DNA from 3 places in the Priestia sp. JNUCC 25 genome. Region 2 is predicted to be linked to each of the others. Evidence: riboswitches for the same ligand, from Rfam matches in the RefSeq annotation. Region 2 holds a riboswitch; each other region holds the start of a gene.
The links. Region 2 has a riboswitch for thiamine pyrophosphate ahead of thiM (hydroxyethylthiazole kinase). Riboswitches for the same ligand answer to the same signal wherever they lie in the genome.

Region 1 (6,057 bases), 1.6 Mb from region 2:
TATGCAAATTTTTGATATTAATCATATGAAAAACTCCTTTAGCTACTCGAAACGGTTATTTAGATACGTAACGATCTAGTCTTATTTCAATGCGTCCTTGGATAATGGATAAGATTGTGCACATAATCCAGTACAAGAGCGCTGCCTCACTATAAAGAAGTAAAAATTCATAGTTAGTCGAAGCAATTTCTTGAGCTTTACGGAACATCTCAGAAACAAGAATGAGCGATGCAAGTGACGTATCTTTAATAAGGCTAATAAAAGAGTTAGATAATGGCGGAATCGATACACGTGCTGCTTGCGGTAAAATAATCCGTCTTAACGCTTGGGAATAGGTCATACCAAGTGAGTAACCAGCTTCCCACTGTCCTTTAGGAATAGATTGAATCGCTGCTCGAATAATTTCAGATGCATACGCACCTACACTTAATGAAAATCCAATAATAGCAGAGATAAATGGATCAATTGTTATATCTAAATTGGGTAAGCCGTAGAAAATAATAAATAATTGCACAAGCAGCGGTGTACCTCGAATAATCGATACATAGATGCGCGCAATTATATTTAAAAATTTTATAGATGATAAACGAGCCAAGGCTGTTAAGACAGCTAAAATGATACCGAGTACAAACGTGATTAATGTTAGTGGAATAGAATATTGAATAGCTCCCTTTAGCATTGGTAGGAGAGATGATTGAGCGATTGAAATCAATTGATTCAATCGCTCTCCATCAGGAAAAATATTATTTAGGAGAAACATCTTCGCCAAACCATTTCTTAGAAATTTTTGCGTATGTTCCGTCTTTTTTCATATCTTTCAATGCTTTGTTTACTTCATCCACTAACTTACCGCTGTCTTTTCTAAACATAAAGCCGCTTGCAGCACCATCGGATTTTTCATCCGCGATTTTGATAGGTGCGTTAGGGTGCTTTTTCTTATAGTCAAGGAACGATAATTTATCGTTGATTGTAGCATCAACACGGTTTGCGCTCATTAGTTCTACTGCTTGAGCAAAACCTTCAGCACTCGTAATGTTTGCACCATAAGATTGAGCCATGTCTTTATAGTTACTTGTTAATGACTGCGCTGATTTTTTTCCTTTTAAATCTTTAAATGATTTGATATCTTTTTCGTCTTTACGAACAATTAATACAGCGCCTGACTGGATGTATGGGTCAGAGAAATCGTATTTCTTTTGACGATCTTCACGAATACCCACTTCATTAGCAATCATGTCAAAGCGTTTAGCATCTAATCCGGCAAACATGCCATCCCACTGTGTTTCTTTGAACTCAGCTTTTACGCCAAGACGTTTAGCTACTTCTTGAGCCAACTCTACATCAAACCCAGTTAGCTTTTGTTTGTCATCATGAAAAGTGAACGGAGGGTATGTACCTTCAGTTCCAATTGTTAATACACCATCTTTTTTCACTTTATTATATAAATCCCCTTGTGAAGATTTATTGTCTCCATTGTTTGCTTCATTTTTTGAGCTAGAACCGCATGCGGCAAGCACAACTGTGAAAGCTAATAGTAGCGACAAAAGTGCAGCAAATTTCTTCATTTTCTAAACCCCCTAGTATTCTGATAGGAAATGATACTCTGTGATACTAAACAAGAACACAGCAAAAGTCAACAAAAAAAACTTATACGATTAATGTGACTTAAAATAAGGGAAATATACCTTCTATACACGGTTTGTCATAAAGATACAGAAAGATTTTAAAATTTGGATTAAGTGGATTTTTAAGGGAGGTTTGAGGAGTAAAAAGGAAGTTTCATGCGACGATTTTCTCTTTCATTTTTTCATGACTTTTGGTGCAATAAACATATAGTTAAATGTTAAGGTAGAAATAAATTCCTTATGGTACACTTAAAGAAGAATTTATGAAACGGAGCGATATGATGAAAGCCATAAACTTAATCTCAATTGCCTTTGGTGCTATCGCTGGTACATATGCACGTTATTTGCTGAATCTTTCCTTATTATACACGGGCTATCCAATAGGAACGGTAATTGAAAACCTATTAGGAAGCTTCATACTAGGCCTATTAACAGGATTTTTTGGGTGGAAAAAGCCAAAAGAATGGATAAAGCTTGGACTAGGAGTTGGCGTGTGCGGCGGTTTTACAACGTATTCAACGTTTGCAGGAGACGTCATTTCTCTCACTCAGCACCATTTATTTTGGGGAGCCATTTATGTAATTGTCTCTTTAGTAGGTGGAATCCTTCTTGCTTTAGCAGGCTATCTATGCGGTGAAGCGGCAGGGGGAAATTTAGTGAAAGTACATGAGGTGAAGTAAATGAGCATAGTAAGCTTGGCACTTGGCGGGGCAGCTGGAGGGATATGCCGTTATCTTTTGGGTTTAAAAGTTACAAAAATAGTTTCAAACCCTCCTTTTCCAGTATCAATGCTGTTTGTAAACTTGTTCGGTGCGTTTGGCCTTGGTCTTTTTTACGGTAGTTATTATGGAAAGGTTCCGAGTCATGCTTATGATGATTCAATATTTTTAATGATTGGCATTGGGTTTTTTGGTGCCTTTACCACTTTTTCAACGTTCAGTGTGGAAACCGTACAGTTAATTCGAGAAAAGTCTTATCGAAAAATGTTGGCGTATGTGGGGATTTCAGCATTTGGAACAGTTGGTTTATTTACAGTCGGTTTACTGGCAGGAACGTTTTTATTTAAGTAAAGAGAACGTTTCTAGTAGGGAAAAACAAAAAGACGGAGAAGTAGAGAATGGATAGAAAAGCAGAAGTTTGGAAATACATTTTGTTGATTGTAGCTGTTGCAGGTCAGATCATCGGTTTTTTATTTTTATTTATAAATGTTGTCGCGGCATTTATTTTTTACGGTTTTTATATTCTAACTTTTATTATGTTACTCCTGCTGTTTATATGGGATCGGAAAAAGGAAAAAGACAAAGAAGAATTTGACGACTATACCGATTACTAACCATATAAAAAGCAGAATGATGCGGTGCGCCGGGCCTCTTACTTACTAAAGAAGCTTAAAAGATACATCTATAAAAGGAAGAGAGCCGTAAGAGCATAAAGAGATATTGTATTTACATCTAGTTGTGTTATAATTTTAAGTGCGAAAACAAAATCAATAAATAGCAATCACTAGGGGAGCTTTTTGAAGCTGAGACGAATGTATTTCGGACCCTTTGAACCTGATCTGGTTTGGACCAGCGTAGGGAAGTGGTGATCATGTTTACATAACGATGCATGCTAACCACTCTACGTTGTAGAGTGGTTTTTTGTATGTAATAAAACCCTCTACACAAGATGAGGTGATTGAAATTTCTCTTTATTCTGAATAGAAAGGTTTCGATCATGTGGATATTCCTAAATTTCATGTCATTACAACAGATAAGCAGCCAATCGAAGAGCTTCAAAAAATTTTAACGGCTATCGCGCCTTTTGCGGGCGCCGTTCATATTAGAGAAAAAGAGAAAACGGCAAAGCAGATTCAATGTTTACTAGAAAGCCTGCCATTTTGTCGCTCTAAAATTATTTTGAATGACCGAGTTGATGTAGCGCATGCTTTAAAAGCAAAAGGCGTACAGCTTGCCTATCATAGTTTAGACGTTTCGGTTGTTATAGACGCATTTCCTTCTCTTATTGTCGGAAAATCAGTTCACTCTGTGGAAGAGGCTTTAGAAGCTGAAAAAGATGGTGCTCACTACATTCTATACGGACATATTTATTCAACACATTCAAAAAAAGGATTAAAAAGTCGAGGGATAGCAGCACTAAAAGAAGTAGTAGACGCTGTGCAGATACCTGTTATTGCCATTGGAGGAATTACACCTGTAAATGCCAAAGAGGTGCTTCAAACAGGAGCACACGGTATAGCTGTGATGTCTGGTGTCATGCTTGCGCAAGATCCCCTCAAAGCGATTAAACAATATTCTCATATATGGACATCTGGAGGTGGAGAAAATGAAGCAGCATTATGATGTACTGTTAATCGGAGGAGGTATAATCAGCTCTTCTATCGCTTATCATTTGTCAAAACAAGGAGCGTCAGTAGCTATTCTTGAACGCAATCAAATTGGTTGTGAAGCTTCAAGTGCAGCCGCTGGTATTTTAGGTGCTCAAGCTGAAATTGATGAAGAAGGTCCTCTTTTAGACCTTGCTATTAAGAGCAGAAGCATGTTTCCTGAACTGGTGAAGGAACTAAAAGAAAAAACGGCCATCGATGTAGAGCTCATTCAAAAAGGCTTATTAAAAGTCGCTGTAACAGAAGAAGATGCACACGTATTAAAGAAAAAAGCCGCTCAGCACCACCGGTGGGATGAACATGTAAGATGGATCGATGTAAAAGAAGCGCGTTTGTTAGAACCCGGGCTCTCTCCAGACATATACGGAGCCATTACAATACCGGGAGACGGCCAGCTAGCTCCGGCTAAGTTAACGCAAGCTCTTGCTCATGGAGCCTTGTATCACGGAGCAGATGTATTCGAATACTGTGACGTTCATTCTCTTATTATGGAAAATGAAACAGTAAAAGGTGTACAGACGTCCAAAGGCTCTTTTTATGGAGAAAAAGTAGTTATTGCAGCAGGCTCATGGGCTAAACGCTTTATTTCTTCTGAACATGTAGGTCAGGTGTTTCCCGTAAAAGGGGAGTGTATTGCTCTTCAAAGTCATAAGCCGCTGCTTTCTAAAACGATTTTTTTAGATGAAGGTTTTTACTTAGTGCCTAAGACTGGTGGAAGAATCGTAATCGGGGCAACTAAGCTACAGCATGATTTTACCAAGACGGTTTCTGCACAAGGTATTCAATTTTTGCTGAATAAAGCTTCTGCGCTTCTGCCGGCTATTAAAGAAGCCACATTTGAAAAAGCATGGGCTGGTCTTCGTCCGCAAACAAATGATGGCTGGCCTTATTTAGGAGAGCATCCTGAAATAGCGAATCTACACATGGCGTTTGGCCACTACCGAAACGGTATTTTATTAAGTGCTGCAACTGGAAAAATTATGGCTGATGCTTTGTTAGGGAAAAAGCCGAATCATTCATTTTTTACATCATTTCAGCTAACAAGAGTAATGGAGGGAGTTCATTGAATCTAATCATTAATGGTAAGACCGTTACTTTTGGAGACGAAATTGAAACGGTCGAGCACTTGTTGCAGGCTCAGAACCTGCATGAACGAGTGGTAATTGTTGAGCTAAACAAGAACATTTTGCAAAAAGAAGAACATAGCGATGCATGCTTAAAAGATGGCGATATATTAGAAGTTGTTTCATTTGTCGGAGGAGGATGAAGAGTATGTTAAAAATTGGACAATATACATTTAATTCACGTTTACTATTAGGAACAGGGAAATTTCCGGACTTTACGACTCAGCGTCAAGCGGTAGAAGAGTCAGAAACAGAAATTTTAACATTTGCTGTGAGACGAATGGATATTTTTGATCAAAATCAGCCTAATTTATTAGAAGCGCTTGATGTGAAGCGTTTCACTCTTTTGCCTAACACTGCTGGAGCAAAAAATGCAGAAGAGGCCGTACGTATTGCTAAATTAGCAAAGGCTTCTGGACTTTGTGACATGGTGAAAGTAGAAGTAATTGGATGTGATAAAACGCTGCTTCCTGATCCAGTTGAAACATTAAAAGCCAGTGAAGAACTGTTAAAAGAGGGCTTTACCGTTTTACCTTACACATCAGATGATGTTTTACTTGCGCATCGTTTAGAGGAGTTAGGCGTACATGCCATTATGCCAGGAGCTTCGCCTATCGGTTCAGGTCAAGGTATTATTAATCCGTTGAACATGCGTTTTATCATTGAACAATCAACTGTTCCAGTAATTGTAGATGCAGGTATTGGAACGGCTTCAGACGCAGCTCAAGCTATGGAGCTAGGAGCAGATGGTGTGTTATTAAATACAGCTGTTTCAGGAGCAAAAGATCCTGTGAAAATGGCTCGTGCTATGAAGCTAGCGATTGAAGCAGGACGAGCAGCATTTGAAGCAGGACGTATTGAAAAGAAACAATATGCAACGGCAAGCAGTCCAACAGAAGGGATGAGTATCGGTTGATTAATC
Region 2 (6,057 bases):
TGGTTCAGTCGTCCCTCATCAGGTACCTTAATGAATCAGTAGAAGCTGAGACAAAAGTATAGCAATGGAAGAAAAATCCGAACGATGAATCAAGACTCTTGATGGAGAATCAAACTCGTTCGGATTTTTTTATGGATAGGGTGAACGTAGGTTTCATATATGCAGTGATTTCGTTACGTCTCGGCCTCTTTTTTATTCATTCGTTAATTCTTCAAACCTTTTTACCGCTTCGCTTTTATCAAATGAACTAAACCATCGATAGTCTTGGTCATCTAAAATGCGATAGTGCTGACTAATCATATTTTGCTGCAGACGAAAAGAGCCTTCTTTTTGAATTTCTTTCCACCATACTCTTCCTCCGAGCGTTTTATCTTTTGGAGAAGATACGCCGTTATGAGCAATGATTTCTACTACTTCTAAAGGAACGTCTCCTAAAACCGATTGAAGGATTTCACTGTCACCAAACAAACCGCATACTGCAACAGTGGTCGTCCACCCTGCTTCCGTGCGCCCTTTTTCAATTTGAACCAATGTTTTTTTGGAAATACCAATGACTTCAGCCATTCTGTCTTGTGAATAGTTTCTTTCTAAACGAATTAATCGTATTTTATCCGATACTGATTTAATTACTTCTTGTTTATTCATTTTCACAGCCCTTTCTTTCTATACACGTACATTTCTTTAGTGTAATATTACACCTAATTAAAGAAGAGTTTCAAGCGTTTCCCTTCGTCACAAGACGGGGAAATATACTGAAATGGTTTTTGTACACTAAAACAAGTAAAAGGAGTTGAGAATATGTATATCATTGTATGGGCTATGCTTGTACTATACGCCTTGCTGCTAGCTCCGGGAGCAAGCGCCGCTAATGATTTGCTGTTTAAAAATCTTATCACGGGAAATTTTCAACAGGTAGATCCGCTCGTGGTTATGGTATTCTCTTTTTTAGGACTTTTCCCAGTATTGTTTATGATAATGATCTGTAAAAAAGATACATACAAACTGCCTGGATGGCCATTTTCTCTTCTATCATTTGCGCTTGGAGCTTTTTCTCTTTTGTTCTATTATCATTGGAAAGGACAAAAAGTTCGAACACGTTCGCGTGTTTCTTCACGCTTCATTGCTATCATTTCTTCTCGTCTATGGATTGGACTGTGCTTAGCGCTCACGATTTCAGGTTACGTATACGGACTATCCGTAGGTTCAATAAAAGCTTATGGAGATGCTTTTATGCAGTCACAGCTTGTTAGCGTGATGACCGCTGATTTTTTTGTTTTAACGTGGCTTTCTTACTCCGTTATGACAAAAGAAAGGATTGCATCCCGGCCTTACCTTCTTTTATGTTTCATTCCAGTTGCGGGCCCTTTTCTTATTTTGTTACGGCATAACCGCCAAGATGTTAGAGAAGAAAAACTTTAAATAAAAGTCTTGCGTTCCATTCATTATTCCGTTATAATCATTTCTTGTACGATGAAAGTTGATTAATTAGAAAACATTTATATATCGGCATCTTATTTACATTTGTTATACATACCTGCGCTGTGCGTATACTCATGTTGTCTTAAACCTTTGAGTGTTAAAAGGGAGCTCAAAATTTAGCTGCAGATAGCACGCCCTTCTTGGGACGCTAAACCCGGCTATGAGGGCACCCACCTAGTAGATCTGGGTATTTAAGACACTTAGGGTTACGGCAGTGCGGGCTTATTTTTTAGTTAGCTGTAGCTAGCTTTTTTTATTTTTCATTTTATTAGTTTACATAACTATTTTATTGTTAACTTATATTTTTTTTTAGACATGTATGTTTTATTTATCTTCGATTGAGGAACATAAAAAGTAATAAAGGAGATGGATAAAATGAATGAACAAAAAATTGCTAAAAAAGTAAACGAAGTATTAGAAGGAAATCGTGTAGGAACATTAGCCACAGTTGTAAACAACAAACCCCATTCTCGCTATATGACATTCTTTAGCGACGAAGAGGGTATCGCTCTTTACACACCAACAAATATCAATACACATAAGGCAGAAGAAATCGAAGCCAATCCGAACGTGCACGTACTATTGGGCTACAGCGGTGAAGGATATGGCGATCAATACTTAGAATTATCTGGTACAGCTGTTCTTCGTACTGGTGATCAATTAAAAGAGCGTATATGGAACGATCACATGAAAGAATGGTTTGACGGTCCAAATGACCCTGAGTATGTTGTTCTTGAAATTACGCCGAACGAAATTCGCTTCATGAATGAAGGCGAAGAAACTCCTCAAACTGTTCAGCTATAATAAAAAAAGCGCACAGTGTGCGCTTTTTTTATTTTCCTACCGCTTCTTTCAATTGAGCTGCTTTTTCTTTTGGAGACGCTGCTAAGCTAATCGCGGTAATAATAGAAACGCCATCTGCACCTGCTTCTACTACTTGTTTGGCATTTTCAGGCGTGATACCACCGATTCCTACAATTGGAAAGTCAATATTCTGGTTTCGCACTTCTTCAATTAATTTTGTACCTTGCACTGCTTTTGCGTCTTTTTTTGTAGAAGTAGGAAAAACAGGTCCCATTCCTACATAATCCGCCCCGTCTTTTATCGCTTGCTGCAGCTCTTGTACATTATGAACAGAGACGCCCACAATCCCTTTTCCTATTTTCTCTCGAACAATATGAGCTTTTTCATCTTCTTGTCCAATATGAACGCCATCTGCTTGTAAGCGGATCGCTAAGTCAAGATCATCATTCACAACAAAAGGAACGCTGTGCTGCTGACAAATTTGCTGAAGTTCCTTCGCCAGCTGATATTTCGCTTCTCCTGTTAAGGCACCTTCGCCTTTTTCACGAAATTGAAACACGGTAACGCCGCCTTCAATTGCTTCTTTCAACACTTCTTTCGGATCTTTTTTACAGTTATTGCTGCCCATTATAAAATAAACTTGCAGCAGCTTTTTGATTTCTTCGTTTGTCATTTTCCGGCTCCTTTTAACGTTGATGTACTCTTGCATATGATTCAATATCCTGCCCAGATAAAAGATGAAGTTGGTTTAACAGCTCAATTTGAAAGCTTCCCGGCCCTTCTTCACCTTTTTTCGCTGCGGCGATCTCACCTGCCACTCCGTAAAAACTTAAAGCAGCAACGCTTGCCTCGACATATTCTTTTTCTACAGCAGCGAAAGCTCCTATAATTGATGTCAGCAGACACCCAGTACCCGTCACTTTCGTAAATAACGGGTGACCGTTGTCTACTGTATACGTTGTGTTTCCATCCGTGATTACATCTTGTTTACCCGTGATAACAATCACTGTATCTAATTTGTTCGCTGCTTTCTCAGCAAGTTCAATGACGTCTCCTTGCCCTTCTAATGAATCAACGCCTTTAATGAGCCATGACTCGCCTACTACATTCGCAACTTCAGCAGCGTTACCACGAATAACTGCAATATTTAATTCTTCTACAAGCTGACGTGCTACTTCTGTACGAAACGGTGTCGCTCCGGCTCCTACAGGATCGAAAATAACCGGCACGCCATTTTCATTTGCTGATTTTCCTGCTATTCTCATCGCTTCTACTTCTTGAGCCGTCAGTGTACCCATATTTAAAACAAGCGCTCCGGCGATTCGTGCCATGTCAGCCACTTCTTCCTTCGCATAAGCCATAACAGGTGAAGCTCCTAGTGCAAGCAGTCCATTTGCAGTAAAATTGGTTACCACAACATTCGTAATATTATGAACAAGCGGACTTGTATCTCTTACTTTTTCTAATTGAGCTGAAATTTTACTAATATCCATATTCTCTCACTCTTTTCATTTAGTTTTAACACTGCAAAAAAAAGACAAAAAAGCACCTTGCATGCGCAAAGTGCTTTGGTATGTACTCACATTCCCTGCGCTGGCATTATCCAACAGGTTCAAATGGTCAACAGGCGTCCCTGTACTCTCAGCCTGCCCCGCGCAAGCTCCCATACTATTCTTGTTACGTTTAAAGTTTACTATTAACCTTTTTTATTTGCAACCATTTCACTGTTTTGCCGATAAAATAAAGCTTCTCTATAGGCTGAGTGGCGTTGTAAACCTTACACCTTTACTAAAAGAATAATCAAAAGACCTCCAGTAAGCTACTAGAGGTCTTCTATTCCCTAAGAATTCTATCATTTTTTCCTTATGGTTATTTCTCTTGAACCGCTTGATTTCTCACAGCTGTTTTTCTGTCCTTCCCTGCTCTTAAAGATAAAAGAAAACAAAGCAGCAGTACAAGTGCAGCTGATACGTACGGATAATTAATGTTTATATCAAAGAGAAAGCCTGCTACAACTGGTCCAATAATATTCCCAAGACTTGTATAAGCAGAATTTAGTCCGGCTACATACCCTTGGTCGTCTTGTGCCATCATCGACATTTGCGTGCTGATTGCCGGACGTAAAATATCTGTTGCTAAAAAGACGATGAATGTCACAACAATAATAAGCCAGTACGTGTGCACAAATAGCGTAAGTAAAATAAAAAGTCCCGTCATCATCAAGCAAAACGAAATCACTCTTTTTTCACCAAACTTATTTAAAATCCAGCCAAAAATCGTAACCTGCACTACAGCCCCCGCAATAGAGCCAAACGTAATAACAAACGCAATATCTTTTGGCGTAAAGCTAAATTTATGATCAACAAATAGTGAAAAAATCGTTTCATAATTGGATAATCCAAACGATGTCACAAAAACAATAATTAAACTTAGAAAATAAGGTTCTTTATAGGAATTCATAAGCTGCAGTAGCAGCCGATCTTCTTTTGGATTCTCATTGTTTGAAACAGCATGATTTTGTACAGGACGAGACTCTGGCAAAACAAAAAGCGTAATCACTGCAGCCAAGCCTCCTGCTACTGCGGCCATATAAAATGGTACACGCATGCCGTATTCAGCTAAAAAGCCTCCGATACCGGGCCCAATAATAAATCCTGTTGTAATCGCCGCCGTCACATAGCCCATTCCTTTAGCGCGTTCTTTAGCAGACGTCACGTCCGCTGTATAAGCCATAACAGCAGGCATAATAAGCGCGGCCCCGACCCCTCCTAACATTCTCGATACAAATAATAAAAGAGGTGTACTCACTGAACCAAAGAACCATTCAGATAAGGCAAAAACAATCATTCCCGCTACAATAATTTTCTTTCTCCCTAACGAATCTGATAACCGACCCGCTAAAGGTGAAAACAGAAATTGAGTTAGTGAAAACACCGCTACTAAAAGCCCCATCACGCTGCCGTTGATATGAAGCTCCGTCATATATGTTGGCATAATTGGAATAACGAGACCGATTCCTGTAAAAATAATAAAAATATTTAGCATGAGCAGCAAAATCGCCGCTCGATTTCTTAACAATAATGACATATAAACCTCCTGATTACAAAAATACTGAACGTTCGGTCTATAAAAATACAAAATAATGAGGGATTACTCATTACCGCAATAAGCATCCCCGATTATTTAAGAAGACCTTGCTATAATTCCGTTTAAAAATACATCGATTGCTGAATGGTAAAGCTGCAGGGCATTTTCCGTGTTCGTTTTTCGAGACATACGGCTCATTCCAACAAACAGCCCTTCTAAAATCACTGCAAGCTGTTCTGCATTTTTAGGAGAAAACTCTCCTTCATCAATGCCTTTTTGCAAAAGTTCCCGGTTAAACTCCACGTGTCGTTTCACCATCTCATCAATTCGCTCTTCGATGTCGCTGCCCTTTTCCTCGTTGTTAAAAAACTCATCGGCGGCTTTCGTAAGAGGATGATTTAAATCATCTAAAATAATTTGCTCCGCAATTCCAAAAAGCTTATCTCTTGTTGTATTGTAAAGAGACTCTCTTTCTTTCCAGTTTCGTTCCCACTCGAGATCCCATTCGTCTATTAAATAGAGAAAAAGCCCTTCTTTACTTTTAAAGTGATAATAAATATTCCCTTTACTGCTTCCCGTAGCCTCTACAATTTCCTCAATAGATGTAGCTTTATAGCCTTTTTGAGAAAACAATGCTTTAGCGGCATCTGCCACTTTTCTTTTGGTTTGTTCACTTTGAAGCTTTTT
Region 3 (6,057 bases), 1.3 Mb from region 2:
AAAAACGAGTACGTAAATTTGTCCCTCAGTCACTGGATATTATTATTACACCAACCGTTACGGTGTTAATTACAGGCATTATTACGTATGTAGTATTCATGCCAATCGGAGGCTTAATTTCAGATGGAATCACAAAAGGTCTTTTAGGAGTTCTAGAGGTTGGAGGAGTTGTAGCAGGCTTTGTTTTAGGAGCAACGTTTTTGCCGCTCGTTATTACAGGACTGCATCAAGGTCTTACTCCTGTTCATTTAGAGCTTATTAATTCAATTGGAGATGATCCGCTTCTTCCTATACTAGCAATGGGCGGAGCCGGTCAGGTAGGTGCAGCTTTTGCTATTTATATCAAAACAAAGAAAAAACGTTTAAAGCGAGCAATTGGAGGGGCACTTCCTTCAGGTCTGCTGGGAATCGGAGAGCCGCTTATTTTTGGAGTCACACTTCCTTTAGGGCGCCCATTTTTAACCGCTTGTCTTGGAGCCGGAATCGGAGGAGCGTTTCAGGCGCACTTCCATATTGCAACTGTAGCAGTGGGGGTATCCGGTTTGCCGCTTACGTTTTTAGTTCATGCGCATCAAATTCTTCTTTATTTACTTGGATTAGTTATTGCTTATGCAGCAGGGTTTATTTGTACCTATTTCTTTGGATTTAACGATGAAATGGCGAGGGAGTTTGAATGATCGGTATTTCGTTTTATTTAAATGATAGTGATGCCCAAAAAAGATTAATAGAAGCGAGTGAATGCGGAGTTACACGCGCATTCACTTCGCTTCACATTCCAGAAGAAAAAGGAGATTTGGCTGAACGGGCAAAAGAATTGCTTCATGTGGCTAGAGATTGTGGAATAAGCGTGTATGCAGACGTATCCAAGCATACGCCGGTTCATTTAGGTATTGAAAGCCTTATGACGCTATCTTCACTTGGCGTATCGGGTATTAGACTAGACGATGGCTTTAGTGTAAAAGAAACTCTTTCGCTTGCGAATGAATTTTATATTGCTGTTAATGCAAGTACGTTATCCAAACAAGAAATAGAATCGCTGTTATCTGCAGGCCTTCATCATCATCAGCTGCTTGCATGGCATAATTTTTATCCGCGGCCTGAAACAGGACTTGAAGAAACGTTTTTTCAACAGCAGACAGATTTATTTAATGAACTTCGTATCCCAGTCTGCGCTTATATTCCTGGAGAAGGCGAAAAAAGAGGCCCTGTTTATCAAGGTCTTCCTACTAGAGAAAAAGACCGTAATAGATGTCCTTTTACCTCTGCAGTAGATTTATACGGATGCGGAGTAACGGAGGTTTATATTGGAGATCCATACGCCGGTTCAAGTTTATTAAAGCGTTTAGTTCGATATCAAGAAAACCGCATTATTCCGCTGCGCATTCGTTCACTTCATATAGAGGGAACGTACAGCGTGCGTCCGGATGTATCAAGAGACGTTCTGCGGTTGGTTGATACTCGATCTGTAAAACCAGTGCCGCCATTTCGTACAGTAGAACGCAGAATCGGAGCAATTACAATGGACAATGATGGCTACGGACGCTACAGAGGAGAGGTTCAAATAGCTAAAACGAATTTGCCTGCAAATACTAATGTTAACGTGATTGGGTATGTGATAGAGGAAGATCATGAGCTACTTTCATTAGTGAGACCGGGGCGAAAACTTGAGCTTGTCACTGTCTAAATGGAAAAATCGTGTATTTTTAAAAAAGCCGATAGCTAACTAGTAAGCTTATAAAAGTAAAGAGCACACACTGCTTAAAAAAGGTGTGTGCTTTTTATTTTACTAAAAAGGAAACTATTTTCATTGCTGAATCATGAACCTTTCTATTGAATAAACCGCTTTACTATGATAAAACTATTAAAGGTAAACATATGATAATAGTTTAATTTCATAGAGATACAACACCACTAGGGGTGCTTTCGAAGCTGAGAGAGACGAGAAGTCTTAACCCTTATAACCTGAACTAGGTAATACTAGCGTAGGAAAGAGGTATTGTAATGGATGTTTTGTATGGGATTTCCTTACGAACTCGTTATAATAATTTTGTGTATATAAACAAAAACACTTCTTTCCTGCGAAAGAAGTGTTTTTTTATGCATAAAGGAAGGTGTCATACATGGAAGAAACAATTGATTTGCTTGTCAAACAGGTAGAGGAGCGCAAAGGGGAGCTAATCCAGTTATTAACAACGCTTGTTTCATATAAAACGCCGGCGCCTCCTGCACGAAATTCTCATGAAGCGCAGCTATACGTAGCGGATTTCCTTAAAAACTGCGGTTTTTCCATCGATATGTGGGACTTATATTCCAACGATCCCATCGTAGTAGGTACGTTAAAAGGACAAAAATCAGCTGACTATCAAAGCTTGATTATTAACGGGCATATGGATGTTGCTGAGGTACAAGAAAATGAAAAGTGGGGGACAAATCCGTTTGAAGCTGTGGTAAAAGACAATATGATAATCGGACGCGGAGTTGCTGATATGAAAGGCGGCTTGGCAGGAGCATTATTTGCAGTGCAGCTTTTAACGGAAGCAGGAATTGAACTGCCGGGAGACTTGATTTTTGAATCCGTTGTAGGAGAAGAAGTGGGAGAAGCAGGTACGCTGCAATGCTGTCAGAAAGGATATACAGCTGACTTTGCGCTTGTAGCCGATACGAGTGATTTACATATTCAAGGTCAAGGCGGAGTAATCACAGGATGGATTACGATAAAAAGCAGCAAAACCTATCATGACGGTACACGCCGAAGCATGATTCATGCTGGAGGAGGGCTGTTAGCTGCGAGCGCTATCGAAAAGATGGCAAAAGTGATCGGAGGGCTACAAGAATTGGAGCGCCACTGGGCTGTTACAAAGAGCTATCCAGGATTTTTGCCAGGAACAAACACGATTAACCCAGCAGTAATCGAAGGCGGAAGGCATGCTGCGTTTATTGCAGATGAATGCAGGCTGTGGATCACCGTTCACTATTATCCTAATGAATCATACGACCAAGTATCAAAAGAAGTGGAAGAATACATTTTAGCTATTGCAAAAGCAGATCCATGGTTAAAAGATAATCTGCCAACCTTTGAATGGGGAGGCACATCAATGATTGAAGACAGAGGAGAAATCTTTCCGTCATTAGAAATTGATGAAGGTCATGCAGGAGTGCAGCTGCTTGCACATACTCACGAACAAATTGAAGGGGAAAAGCCTCCAATTGATGTGTCAACTAGCGTAACAGATGGCGGTTGGCTAGCTGATGCGGGTATTCCAGCAGCTATTTACGGTCCTGGGAATTTAGCAAATGCACATGCTGTGAACGAACAATTAGATATCAATCAGCTTATTCAATATACAAAAGTGATGGTGCAGTTCATTTATACGTGGCTGCATACGCATAAGGAGTGATCATCATGAAATTTAGTGAACGATTATATGAAAAGCTGCAGCCGATTTGGCGCCAAAATCATAATCATCCCTTTGTACAGGGAATGGGAGACGGAACGCTTGAAAAGGAGAAGTTTCGCTTTTATATGATTCAAGATTATCTTTACCTAATTGATTATGCTAAATTATTTGCGATTGGAGCCATGAAAGCTACCAATGTTCAAACGATGGGGAAATTTGCTGCACTTTTAGATTCTACATTAAACGAAGAAATGAGCCTGCACCGTGAGTATGCCAAGAAATTTGAAATCAGCGAAAAAGAATTAGAAAAAGCGCAGCCATCTCCTACAACGCTTGCATACACACACTATATGCTGCACGTTGGTCAAAGCGGAACATTGGCTGAATTAGTGGCGGCTCTTTTGCCTTGTATGTGGAGCTACTGGGAAATAGGAAAAGAACTCAGTGAAAAGCCTGGAGCTAACAATGAGTTTTATCGTGAGTGGATTGAAATGTACAGCTCAGAAGAATTTGGAGAACTAGCGACGTGGTGTATCAACTTATTTGACTCACTTACTGAAGACAAATCAGAAGCGGAGTTAGAAAAGCTCGAAGAAATTTTCTTAAACACAACGCGTTTTGAGTATATGTTCTGGGATATGGCTTATAACGAAGCGATGTGGCCAATTTATGAATAAGTCTGTGTTATCTTTTCAAAACGTAAGTTTTACGTACAAAAACGGTGATCAAGCGATTTTAAAATCATTAAATTTAGACGTGAAAGAAGGCGAGTTTGTAAGTATCGTTGGAGCAAGCGGATCTGGAAAAAGTACGTTGTTTCGTCTCATTACAGGTCTTGAACAGCAGAGTGAAGGCGATATCATGATTAACGGACAGTCTTACGAAAAACGTCTTGGAAAAGTAGGCTACATGCCGCAGCAAGATTTGCTTCTTCCGTGGCGCACGATTCTAGACAATGCAGCACTGCCTCTTGAGCTTCACAATGTGTCAAAGGCAAGTGCTCATAGGCAAGTATCTCAGCTGCTCGAAGAGTTTGGGTTAAAAGGGTATGAAAACCGTTTTCCAAGTGATTTATCCGGAGGGATGAAGCAGCGTGTTTCTTTTCTGCGAACGGTATTAAGCGGTTCTAACGTGCTGCTTTTGGATGAGCCTTTCAGTGCGCTTGATGCCATTACGCGTCTATCGATGCAGGAATGGCTGCTTGAACAATGGCAAAAGCGTAAACACACCATCTTATTTATCACTCATGACGTAAACGAAGCGCTTTTTTTATCAGATCGTATTTTTATCTTTTCAGACAAGCCGGTAAGTCATCTTGAAGAGATTCAAGTGCCGCTTAGCAGACCTCGAACGCAAAAAGATTTGAATCAACAGCGTGTGCTTGACGTGAAAGATTATTTAATTGAACAGCTTAGATCGAAGGTGAACACATGAAAAAGTACGGAGCTTCAGTGATATTAGTAGTCATTTTACTGGCTGCTTGGGAAATTGGAGCACGCATTGTAAACTATCCGTTTATTTTACCAACGCCCACCGGTATTTTAACAAAGCTTTGGGATTTGCGAATGGATTTATTGTTTAAGCATTTACCAGCTACGTTATCTATTGTCGTAATTGGGCTGCTTATATCCGTTGTGCTAGGGGTTCTGCTGGCCGTGTGGATGAATTGGAGTCCGCTTATTGAGCGTGCTTTCTATCCGCTTATTATTGCGTCACAAATGATCCCGACCATTGCCATTGCTCCTGTATTTGTTCTCTGGTTTGGCTACTCCATTTGGAGCAAAGTGATTGTGACCGTATTAATTACTTTTTTTCCTATTACGGTTAGCACATTCGACGGGCTTCGTTCCACAAACAAAGAGTTAAAAGAACTCATGTTAACGATGGGAGCAACAAAAAAAGATATTTTCTTTAAGTTGAACATTCCTTCTGCACTGCCTCATTTTTATTCAGGGCTCAAAGTAGCGGTTACCTTTAGTATAATAGGTGCTGCCATTGGGGAATGGTTAGGTGCACAAGCAGGCTTAGGATATTTCAGTCGTCGCATGATGACACAGTTTGATGCAGCTGGTGTATTTGCACCAATTGTGATTTTATCCGCGCTTGGTATTTTATTCTTTATTATTGTAGTAGGTTTCGAAAAACGTTCATTAAAGTGGAGGAAAACAGAATGAAAAAATGGTTTGCGATTGGGTTAAGCCTGATGCTTGTTTTGATGCTCGCTGCTTGCGGCCAAGACAAGGAAAATAAAGCTGGTGACAGTAAAAAATTAAAAGACGTTACAATTATGCTTGATTGGTACCCAAATGCAGTGCACAGCTTCATTTACGCTGCACAAGAAAAAGGATATTTTAAAAAAGAAGGGCTGAATGTAAAAGTACAGTTTCCTGCTAATCCAACAGACTCGCTTAATTTAGCAGCTGCGGGGAAAGTTACGCTCGGCCTTTACTATCAGCCTGATGTAGCAATGGCACGAGCAAATGAAGATGTGCCGGTAAAGTCGGTAGGAGCGATTGTAAGGTCTCCGTTAAACCGAGTTGTGGCGCTGAAGGATAGCGGTATTACGCGTCCTAAAGATTTAGAAGGAAAAGTAGTAGGCTACAGCGGAACACCATTAAGCGAGTCTGTTCTAAAGAAAATGGTAAAAAGCGATGGAGGA

Region 1: linked by a shared signal. The riboswitch ahead of JNUCC25_RS02790 (thiamine phosphate synthase) and the one ahead of thiM (hydroxyethylthiazole kinase) in region 2 are both predicted to bind thiamine pyrophosphate.
Region 3: linked by a shared signal. The riboswitch ahead of JNUCC25_RS04560 (acetylornithine deacetylase) and the one ahead of thiM (hydroxyethylthiazole kinase) in region 2 are both predicted to bind thiamine pyrophosphate.

What each region holds. Positions count from the first base shown of each region.
Region 1 covers NZ_CM132211.1:519,735-525,791, forward strand. The annotation lists gene JNUCC25_RS02760 (amino acid ABC transporter ATP-binding protein) at 1-25, opposite strand, end outside; gene JNUCC25_RS02765 (amino acid ABC transporter permease) at 56-760, opposite strand; gene JNUCC25_RS02770 (amino acid ABC transporter substrate-binding protein) at 744-1,565, opposite strand; gene JNUCC25_RS02775 (fluoride efflux transporter FluC) at 1,907-2,305, shown strand; gene crcB (fluoride efflux transporter CrcB) at 2,306-2,695, shown strand; gene JNUCC25_RS02785 (hypothetical protein) at 2,743-2,958, shown strand; TPP riboswitch at 3,121-3,222, shown strand; gene JNUCC25_RS02790 (thiamine phosphate synthase) at 3,344-3,967, shown strand; gene thiO (glycine oxidase ThiO) at 3,951-5,078, shown strand; gene thiS (sulfur carrier protein ThiS) at 5,075-5,278, shown strand; gene JNUCC25_RS02805 (thiazole synthase) at 5,284-6,051, shown strand; gene JNUCC25_RS02810 (thiazole biosynthesis adenylyltransferase ThiF) at 6,048-6,057, shown strand, end outside.
Region 2 covers NZ_CM132211.1:2,163,890-2,169,946, reverse strand. The annotation lists gene JNUCC25_RS11010 (anti-sigma factor) at 1-42, shown strand, start outside; gene JNUCC25_RS11005 (helix-turn-helix transcriptional regulator) at 193-645, opposite strand; gene JNUCC25_RS11000 (hypothetical protein) at 799-1,419, shown strand; RNA gene ssrS (6S RNA) at 1,529-1,706, shown strand; gene JNUCC25_RS10990 (pyridoxamine 5'-phosphate oxidase family protein) at 1,855-2,283, shown strand; gene thiE (thiamine phosphate synthase) at 2,312-2,956, opposite strand; gene thiM (hydroxyethylthiazole kinase) at 2,970-3,776, opposite strand; TPP riboswitch at 3,852-3,960, opposite strand; gene JNUCC25_RS10975 (MFS transporter) at 4,153-5,370, opposite strand; gene JNUCC25_RS10970 (TetR/AcrR family transcriptional regulator) at 5,467-6,057, opposite strand, start outside.
Region 3 covers NZ_CM132211.1:871,243-877,299, forward strand. The annotation lists gene JNUCC25_RS04550 (PTS transporter subunit EIIC) at 1-677, shown strand, start outside; gene JNUCC25_RS04555 (MupG family TIM beta-alpha barrel fold protein) at 674-1,684, shown strand; TPP riboswitch at 1,904-2,006, shown strand; gene JNUCC25_RS04560 (acetylornithine deacetylase) at 2,121-3,398, shown strand; gene tenA (thiaminase II) at 3,404-4,075, shown strand; gene JNUCC25_RS04570 (ABC transporter ATP-binding protein) at 4,068-4,832, shown strand; gene JNUCC25_RS04575 (ABC transporter permease) at 4,829-5,572, shown strand; gene JNUCC25_RS04580 (ABC transporter substrate-binding protein) at 5,569-6,057, shown strand, end outside.